DNA from 3 places in the Pseudoalteromonas sp. NS-SX12 genome. Region 2 is predicted to be linked to each of the others. Evidence: predicted binding sites of a transcription regulator. Region 2 holds the regulator's gene; each other region holds the start of a gene.

Region 1 (3,291 bases), 590 kb from region 2:
TAATAGCGTACGTTCAATATCACCTTCAGGCACATATTCAAGCTTAACAACACGCGGGTGATGACGCTCTACCGCGTATGATGCACGGGCTACAGTGCTAAGCATTGGGTAATTTTTATCAATAAATTGAGTATCTGAAATCACCTCTACCGATACTGCGCTGTTGGTAAATAAGCTTTCACAGTATTCTGCAAATTTAGGAGGTGCCATACGCTCGGGTTCAGTACCGCAAAGGTCGCGCGCAGCGTACTGACCTTGTGCAATAGCATTTGCATAGTGGCTATCAAATTCGCCAATAACAGTAATAGATTGAATTGGTTCAATTGCTGCGCCGTGGAATTCACGTGCTTCTAGCGGTTGCCATAATGCTTGGCAAGCACCTAAATACGCTACAGTTGTTGCTTGCTGATAACGCTCATCTAATTGACCTAATACTAAAATTGCAGGGTTTGTTGCACCCGCTTGTTTTGCTTCTAGTACACCTTGTTTTGCCGCATCGAAAAAACGACGCACATCGTCATAGTCACGCTCTAAAGGGCCTGTTGGTGCAATCACTAAACGTTTTCCAGGTGCATTGTCATTCACCAACAATAATGCTTTTTGGCCTATGCGCTTATCGAATTGCGCAGTAGCCATTACACTATCGCGAAAATCATTTGGGAGTAATGCCAAGTCTGGCGAGATAATAATTAAACTATCAACATATTGAGGTAAATCTGAAATTGATGCCGCTTGCAGGGCCTTTGGTGAAGTCATTTTTGAACCTTACTGAACGAATAAATACGCGCAATGTTGTCGCGTAAGTTTAGAAAAGATGGCTTAAATATGAGGGCAAATTTATAAAAATCAAGATTCAAACATTGCAAGCTGCTCTTGTTCGTAGCTATTTTCAGACAAGCCAACACCTAAACCGAGTAATCTCACGCCTTTATTTCCGCCTCGTAAGTAGGCTTTTTCGATTAAACGCGTAAAAATATCATCATCTAAATGCGTGCAGCTGTAATCCGCGGTTGTTGAAACAAAATCGTTAAACTTAACTTTTACCGAAAGCTTAGACACTTTGTTTAACAACCCTTTACTTTGCAGCCTAGTATCAAGCTCATCTTTTAATTTTGGCAGCTCTGCTAAGCATTGTTCTAGCGATGTTTTATCATATTCGTAGGTATGCTCAACTGAAAGTGACTTTCTAATACGTGATGTATTTATCTTGCCAATCACCTCTCCATTACACTTTTTAAATAACTCTGCGCCCCAAGTGCCAAACTTTACCTGCATTTGATTTAAACCGAGGTTTAATACATCTTCACCAACAAACAAACCTGATGCATTCAATTTCTCTAAGGTAACTTTGCCTACACCAGGAATTTTTTTAAGGTTAAGCGCTTTAAGAAACCCTTGCACCCGATGAGGAGGGATCAAACAATAGCCATTTGGTTTGTTTTCATCACTGGCAATTTTCGCCACAAATTTAATGGGTGCGATTCCCGCCGACGCCGTTAAACCTGTTGTTTCAAAAATCTCATCACGAATCGCATTAGCGATAAGTGTTGCACTGCCTGAGTGCTGTGTGCAATCGGTTACATCTAAATAGGCTTCATCTAAAGAAAGCGGTTCGATTAGATCTGTGTATTTGGCGAAAATCTCTCTAATTTGATTAGACACTTCTTTGTATACTGCCATTCTGCCGGGAACAATCAGTAATTCTGGACACAGTTGCAGCGCTTTATAGTTAGACATTGCTGAGCGCACACCATATTGACGCGCAATATAGTTGGCGGTTGCCAACACACCACGACGGTGTTTACCGCCAATTGCGATTGGCTTACCTCTCAACTCTGGATTGTCTCGCATTTCGACTGCTGCATAAAAACAATCCATATCAATATGTATAAATTTTTTCAAAATCACAAAATACTGTTTATATATACAGTTTATTATGTATCAAACTTATTTGATTCAGCAAGTTTTTATTTTACGGCGTGTTAAGTTTTAAGATGCCTTTATCTGCATTCATTTTATTGATAAGAAAATGAATGCAGATAACAGCATAAGTAGAGTATTGAAGTTTTGTAAATATTCATTTAGGTACAATAAATATCCACAGAAAGCGACGATTAAACCACACCTTGAAAAAAGCGAATATACGGCGATGGCAACTAGTCAAAGTCACTAAAATTTCGTAAATATCACCAAAACCAGAAATTATAAAAATAATAACAAACTGATAAATAACAATTTAATTTTTTGGCACTATTTCTGCTAATAACTAGAAAATTATAATATTTGAAATATCATTCAAGGATCTTCTATGAAATACTTAGTTTTAGCATCAGCCCTCACATTGCCACTTTTAACAGGCTGTGTTGTTGCGGTAGGCGGCGAAGGCAAATCAGACTACTCATCTAGCTGGGAAAGAACCCATGAAAAAAACCGCAAAGCGATTGCCAATATGGAAATTGGAAAAGAGTATCAACACGTAATCAATAAACTTGGTACGCCAAACTTTTCTGAGCTAGTAAAACAAAACGATACTGAGTATCGTGTTCTTTACTACGCAACAAACTCTATTCATTCTGACGGTAAAACAACAAAAGATGAATGTACGCCGCTTGTGTTTAAAAATAATCAACTAACAGGCTGGGGCGAACACGCTCTTGAGCAGTTAAAAAATTAATATGTGTAAGGGCGAAATGTTTCGCCCTTCTCTTTAAAACCCCTTTAAATCAAACTATTTACATCCACTTACATTTATTCGTTGACTATTACGACAAGTTTCGTAATATTAATTACGAAAGGTATCGTAATTAGGTGGATAAAATGGATAGATACAATCTAGTCGTCGGTCACAACGACCCAACATTCTCAGAAATTCTGTCACAACAAATCGACAATTCACTTTTTGAGCTAACAAATGTTGAATCTTGTTTTGCCAAATTAATAGCAGCCTGTAAAAAAACCAGTGCCAAAGTACTTTTTGTACAAAATGAGCTTATTCAAGAACATGATTGGCCTACACTTCAATCATTAGCAGACTCAACTGAAATCATATTATTATCAAGTAATCGCGTTGATGCAGCTAAGGCATTTGAATGTGATTTATTTGATTTTATTTTAGAGCCTATGGTCAATTCTCGTTTAGGCAAAACATTAGATAAGCTAGCCAGAATGCTCGCGCCTGAGAAACAGCAATTTGAGTTGATGAGCTCACTGGTACAACGATTTTCGTCTAACCAATTAGATGACCAGCAAATCGTTTTAAAAGACGCCGGTAGAATAAAATTTTTAACACCT
Region 2 (3,291 bases):
ACTTAACTGCGTAGCCTTTTATAAATAACTGACTTAAATATTCACGGAACACTGCGGAATAAAGCTTATTGCCTTTGAACGAGCGGCGTAAGAAAAAGGCACCACAGCGTCTAAATATTGGGCCTGCAGGCCAAAAACTTAAGTTTATACCTGCTGCAATATGCGGTGGCACATAACCTTGATGGTAAATAACATAAGTAAGTAATAAGTAATCCATATGGCTGCGATGGCAAGGCATATAGATAATTTCGTGGCCTTTATCGGTCAGCTCTTGAATTCGTTCTGGGTTATTTACTTCAATACCGTTGTATAGCTTGGTCCATAGCCAAGTAAGAATGCGCTCAGAAACACCGATCATTGATTCGTTATAGTTGGCAGCGATTTCATCAACGAGTTTTATGGCATTTTGTCGCGCTTCTACAATTGAGATGTTTTTGCTTTTTGCTTCATCTTCAATCGCAGCTTTGACTGTACTTGATGCTAAAAGACCTTGATACAACTGATCGCGAGAAGGCAATTTAGGGCCAAGCGCAGCAAGTTTCTGACGTTTAAAGTGAACACGGGCAACACGAATGAGTTTATGCGGTAAATCATCACTTTGTTGCTTACTGGTAAGCTGCGATAGTTCTAATGGACGACTAAAACGAATTAAGTTGTCGCGGCCAGACAGTAACACGACAAATACTTTACGCAACCAGCTTGGTGTAAGAGAACTGGATAAAATAGTGCCAAGGCCTGGCTTTTCTTTGCCTGGATTGCGCCCCCATAAAATAGTGACCGGAATAACTTGTAAATCGGTAACGTCAGATTGCTTTAACGCTGCAAATATTTCTTCGCTAATTTCGAGCGCTGGACTGTCTTTTTTTGCTTTACCAAACAGTGGCGAGCGATGGTGAATTGGAATGTACCTTGGAACTTGTTTATCACCAATTTGCTGAGTGACCTGAGGGTCTGGTAAGCCGAGCTTTTTACAGGTGCTGCGTAATGCGGCTGAATCAGAAAAAGAATTTAATAATGTGATGTAAACGGTCGGCTTGTTTTTATCTATTGCGAGGTTGTCTAACGGGTGTTCAGGTACTATTTTCGAACGCACTAAAAGCTTGTTCATACCGTTTGCAAACCACTGAATCATAGAGCCAACCAACTTCATAACACCAACCTAAAAACAAAAGGGGCGCTAGCATACCAGTTAACTCAAAAAGATTAAATAACTGGTCGTGCCAGAGGAAAAATAAAGCAATTTACTGCGATGATTTTTGATTTGCAGCAATTATCGTCTGTAACTAAGCATAGTGCTAATTATCAAATAATTAAAAGTTGCGAAATAAGAATAACTGTATATACTCACAGTTATCTGTACTGTATGGAAAACCAGTGAATGAGACCATTAACAAAACGTCAGGCACAAATCTTAGAACTTGTTAAAGTATTTATTAAAGATACTGGCATGCCGCCAACGCGCGCAGAAATCGCATCGACACTCGGTTTTAAAAGTGCAAACGCTGCAGAAGAGCATTTAAAAGCATTAGCCAAGAAAGGCGTCATTGAAATGGTGCCGGGCGCTAGCCGCGGTATTCGTTTAGTGGAAGAAGATGAACCCGAGCAATTAGGTTTACCGTTAATTGGTCAAGTTGCCGCAGGTTCACCTATTTTGGCTAATGAGCACATTGAAAGTCATTATCAAGTTGATCCAAACCTATTTAACCCATGTGCAGATTTCCTGCTGCGTGTACGTGGTGAGAGTATGAAGGATATCGGCATTATGGATGGTGACTTGCTAGCTGTTCATCGCACACCTGTGGCTAATAATGGTCAGGTGGTTGTAGCCCGTGTTGATGAAGATGTAACGGTAAAGCGTTTTGAAAAAGCAGGCAAACAAGTACTATTACATGCAGAAAATGACGATTTTGACACAATTAAAGTCGATTTAGAGCATGACCATTTTAATATCGAAGGCCTTGCGGTTGGCGTTATTAGAAATGCCGACTGGATGTAATACACTTTTGTTGACCTTGGCTAGTGAGTAATTTTGCTAGCCTCACCCTGCTTTAAAACACCCTATTTCTTACTATAACCCCTTCTATTTTTACATCTTCAAAAATCGCTAACTTATAGATTTATAAAAAATTTATCTTAAATTTGACTTGCGTAAAATTTAATCGTTTACTAGACCTTAGTAGTAACCTTGTTTTCTTTTTAAGCAAAGTGCGGCTTTTAGAAAACAAATATAATAAAGAAAATGGAGTGATGCTGTAGTGCGTCGTGCGATTTAATCGCTAAAACTTTCACTGACCATTTCCTAACAACATAATAATAATTAGCTAAGGAGCGAGCATGAGGCTAGTGAAACTATCCTTATGGTTACTATTGAGCTTTCCTTTTTTAGCAGTTGGGACGAGTCAATATAACTTACCTGTTGGGGTGACAGACATCAGCCGTGATGTCTACGAGCTCCATATGACAATTTTTTATATCTGTTGCGTTATTGGATTAGTAGTATTTGCCATTATGTTTTGGGCAATAATCCATCACCGTAAATCAAAAGGAGCAGTGCCTGCTCAATTTCATGAAAGTACCAAAATTGAAATACTGTGGACCGCAATTCCATTTGTAATTTTGATAGGTATGGCAGTGCCAGCAACCAAAACCTTGATTGCCATGGAAGACACCACCAAAGCTGACCTAACGATTAAAGTTACAGGGTCACAATGGAAGTGGCATTATGAATATCTTGACCACGATGTGTCGTTCTATTCTGTTCTTTCGACTCCACGTGAACAAATCACCAATCAAGATCAAAAAACAGAAACCTACCTGTTAGATGTTGATAAACCCCTTATTATTCCAAAAGGAAAAAAAGTACGCTTTTTAATGACTTCGGACGACGTAATTCACTCTTGGTGGGTACCTGAGTTCGCGGTTAAAAAAGATGCGAACCCAGGCTTTATTAACGAAGCGTGGACTAAGGTCAATGAGACCGGTATTTATCGCGGTCAGTGTGCTGAGTTATGCGGAAAAGACCATGGCTTTATGCCTGTGGTTGTTGAAGTTAAAGAGCCTGCTGAATTTGAACAGTGGTTGGCAAATGCGCAGCTTGAAAAAGCGCAAGCGGCGGCCGCAGAAAAAGCGTCACTTGATCTTACATTATCTCAAGATGAGCTAATGACGCTAGGAGAACAAGTGTATATGGCTAATTGTGCTGCGTGTCACCAACCTACTGGGATGGGATTGCCAGGTGTGTTCCCAGCGCTAAAAGATAGCCCTATAGCACTTGGCGATGTTAAAGCACAT
Region 3 (3,291 bases), 1.4 Mb from region 2:
ATCATCGCTTTTACTGACAAAAAATTGATTATGGCCACTTGATGCTACTTGCGGTAAGTGGGTTACACAAATTACCTGTGTACTGTTGCCTAATTGGCGTAATAATTTGCCAACTGCTGATGCAGTCGGGCCAGAAATACCCACATCGACTTCATCAAAAATTAAGGTTGGCGTAGTCATTTTATCTGCAATGATAACTTCAATGGCAAGACTAATACGTGATAGCTCACCACCCGAGGCTACTTTCACAAGCGGTTGTAAACGTTGGCCTGTGTTAGCAGCTACTTGAAAATCTATGCTGTCTAGGCCTTTGCTACTGGTTATCTCTTGTTGCTCAACCACAATGGCAAACTTTGCGTTTTCCATTGATAACATCACTAGTGATTCAGTAACTTGCTTTGATAGTTCATCTGCTGCGACTTTTCGGCTTTGCGAAAGGCGTGTTGCGACAGTCACATAATGTGCTTTCGCTTCGGCGATTTCGCTTTCTAGTGCGGCGAGACGTTCGTCACTTTGTTCAATGTTGGCAAGACTTTGCTTTAGTTCAGCGTGTAAATCTGGGATTGCTTCAGGTGAAATATCGTGTTTTCTTGCCAAATCAAGTGCGCGTGCGATACGATCATCGAGTTCTGATAACTGCGCAGGGTCCATCTCTATGCTGTCTTGATAATGGCTAAGCTCGCGCGCAGCTTCTTCTAAACTGATGCCTGCTTCAAATAACAAGTCGGCGATTGGTGCCAATTTTTTATCTAAACTTGCTAACTCAGCAATTTGGTTTGCGCTCGATTGCACCATAGAGTACGCATTATAATTATCTTGTTGATAAATAATTTGCAGCTCTTTTTGTGTACCTTCAAGCAACGAATTTGCGTTACTTAGCAGCTTATGTTGCTGTTCAATTTCTTCAAACTCACCGTGCTCAAGAGAAAACTCATCTAACTCAGCCACTTGATACTCGAGCAATTGCTTTTCGGCTGCTGCTTGTTGTAGTGACTGACTTAGCGTCGCCTTTTCTTTTTCAAGTGATTGCAGTGCGTTGTATGCCGTTTTAACGTCGTTCACAAGATCAACGTGTCCCGCAAAGCTATCGACTACCGACAACTGATAACCGGCTTTATTGAGCTGTTGGTGCGCGTGTTGGCCGTGAATTGAAATAAGCAGGCTGCCGAGAGACTTTAACTGGCCTGCAGGCACCATTACGCCATTTATATATGCTTTACTGCGGCCGTTTGCCGAGACTACACGGCGAATAATGCATTCGCTACTATCACCTAATTCATGTTCACTAATAAAGTGTTGCGCAGCAGGTAAGTTCTGAATATCAAATACCGCCGAAACTTGGGCTTTATCGGCGCTTTCACGCACCATGCTGGCTTCGGCACGTTCGCCTAAACATAGCGATAGGGCATCAATAGCGATTGATTTACCTGCGCCAGTTTCACCTGTGATAGTTGTCATACCTTGATGCCATTCAATATCAAGGTGTTCAACAATTGCAAAATTTGTTACTTGTAATGATGCTAACATAACTGATTATCCATACAGTACATTAACTGGTAATTTATACAGTAAATAAAAAATAGGCAAGTTAAAAATGAAGATATTTTGTTGCACAAGAAAAAAGGAGTGAGTAGATGTATTGAAAAGGGATTGCGCTAATGGCTTGTATTTAGCCTTTAGCGCAGATCAAATTAAACGTTTTCTTCGTGAAGTTCCGGCTCAACGTGTTCATCGGTAGATGCAAGTGTTGGCGTTATCACTTGCTGGCTTAATGAAGGTAATTGATGCCAATAAAAATCACTGTTGAATTGGTGGCCAGATGTCGGTAATTGTTCAACAAAGGCATAAATTTGTTTACTTAATGTTAGTTTATCGTCTGCCGATTCAAACTTTAGCAGCTCATTTTCGAGTAAGTCAGTTAGGTTACCGATTACTTGTTCATAGTGGGTAATGGTTTCATCAGTTTTACGTTGCATTACAAAATAATTGTTGTTGATTTGCGATAACCCACTAATGTCTTTTGGTTTTACAATGCGTGATTTGCCATAGCTTTGCACTATTTTGCTGTAACGAGAGCTAACAACGTCGATACGTTCGCTTTGTTGTTGTTTTTCAAGTGCTAATGCTTTTTTTCGATTGTTATCTATGACTAAAAATGTCGTTAACAGTACAATTAATAAAACGGTGGTTAAAAATACTACAAACCCCACTTTTTCTTTCCTTTCAATTGATTACTCTGAATCTGGCTAAGTAAATTGCGTAACACACTTAGCAATAATGTTTTTGTGAGTTCTAGTTTTATCGGTTTTCCAAGTACAAGACAAATTTGTGCGATAAAATAGGGCTAGTGTACGCACATTTAACGATGTAATGCCTTAGTGTCCGCTAGAGCTTAATTTGTTATGTTGATTTCAGGTTGATTAATATAAACGGCTGCCCCAGTTTAACTTTTGGCGCAGTACATTGTAATACGAATATTTGCTTGGATGCACCATGCGCAACTGTTGCTCACTTCGTTTGATTACAATTTCATCACCTGGCAATACCGCTAACACAACATGGCTATCACAACTCACTTGTAAGTCCACATCATTCGCAGGGCTCAATGCCAGTTTCACTTCACTATTTGCATCCACTACGAGAGGGCGGCTTGTTAGTGTGTGCGGAAACATAGGCACCAATGAAATGGCGTTGAGTTTTGGGTTTAAAATGGGTCCGCCGCCAGAAAGACTATAGGCTGTAGAGCCTGTTGGCGTTGACACAATCAGGCCGTCAGATTTTTGCGAAAATACAAACTCTCTATCAATAAAGGCTTCAAACTCAATCATGTGTGCAACTTTATTGGCATGCAGCACGGCTTCGTTAACCGCCGTATTTGAGCTTTTTAGCACTTCATGGCGATAGATTTCCACTTCCAGCAAGAAGCGTTTTTCTTCACTAAATTTACCAGCCAGTACTTGCTCAAGCTCACGCTCAAAATTATCGGGATCAAGGTCGGTCAGAAAACCGAGATTACCTCTATTTACGCCGATAACCGCAATATCAAAGCGAGCCAACACGCGAGCAGCGCCTAGCATGTTACCGTCACCACCAACCACAATCGCTAAATCACAGTTGCGGCCAATTTCAACTAACGACGCTGAATATTCTTCATCAACAATGGGTTCAGCGACACGGCTTTCAACGTAAACTTGATAACCGAGAGCCGTTAAAAAGGTATGCAGTTTGGCAAGTGTTACAGCCGCGCCTTCATGGTTCGGTTTGCCAATCAATCCTATGTTATTAAATACT

Evidence for each region. The regulator LexA, encoded in region 2, represses DNA repair genes until DNA is damaged. The targets are predictions, from matches to a motif close to TACTGTATNNNNATACAGTA.
Region 1: the regulator LexA is predicted to act here: its motif matches at 1,913-1,932, upstream of dinB (DNA polymerase IV).
Region 3: the regulator LexA is predicted to act here: its motif matches at 1,528-1,547, upstream of recN (DNA repair protein RecN).

The regions. Positions count from the first base shown of each region.
Region 1 covers NZ_CM170634.1:1,685,574-1,688,864, reverse strand. The annotation lists gene AC2IOM_RS07885 (M17 family metallopeptidase) at 1-756, opposite strand, end outside; gene dinB (DNA polymerase IV) at 847-1,902, opposite strand; gene AC2IOM_RS07875 (DUF3192 domain-containing protein) at 2,309-2,674, shown strand; gene AC2IOM_RS07870 (LytR/AlgR family response regulator transcription factor) at 2,818-3,291, shown strand, end outside.
Region 2 covers NZ_CM170634.1:1,091,048-1,094,338, forward strand. The annotation lists gene plsB (glycerol-3-phosphate 1-O-acyltransferase PlsB) at 1-1,150, opposite strand, end outside; gene lexA (transcriptional repressor LexA) at 1,379-1,996, shown strand; gene coxB (cytochrome c oxidase subunit II) at 2,335-3,291, shown strand, end outside.
Region 3 covers NZ_CM170634.1:2,771,085-2,774,375, reverse strand. The annotation lists gene recN (DNA repair protein RecN) at 1-1,527, opposite strand, end outside; gene AC2IOM_RS12835 (hypothetical protein) at 1,692-2,210, opposite strand; gene nadK (NAD(+) kinase) at 2,421-3,291, opposite strand, start outside.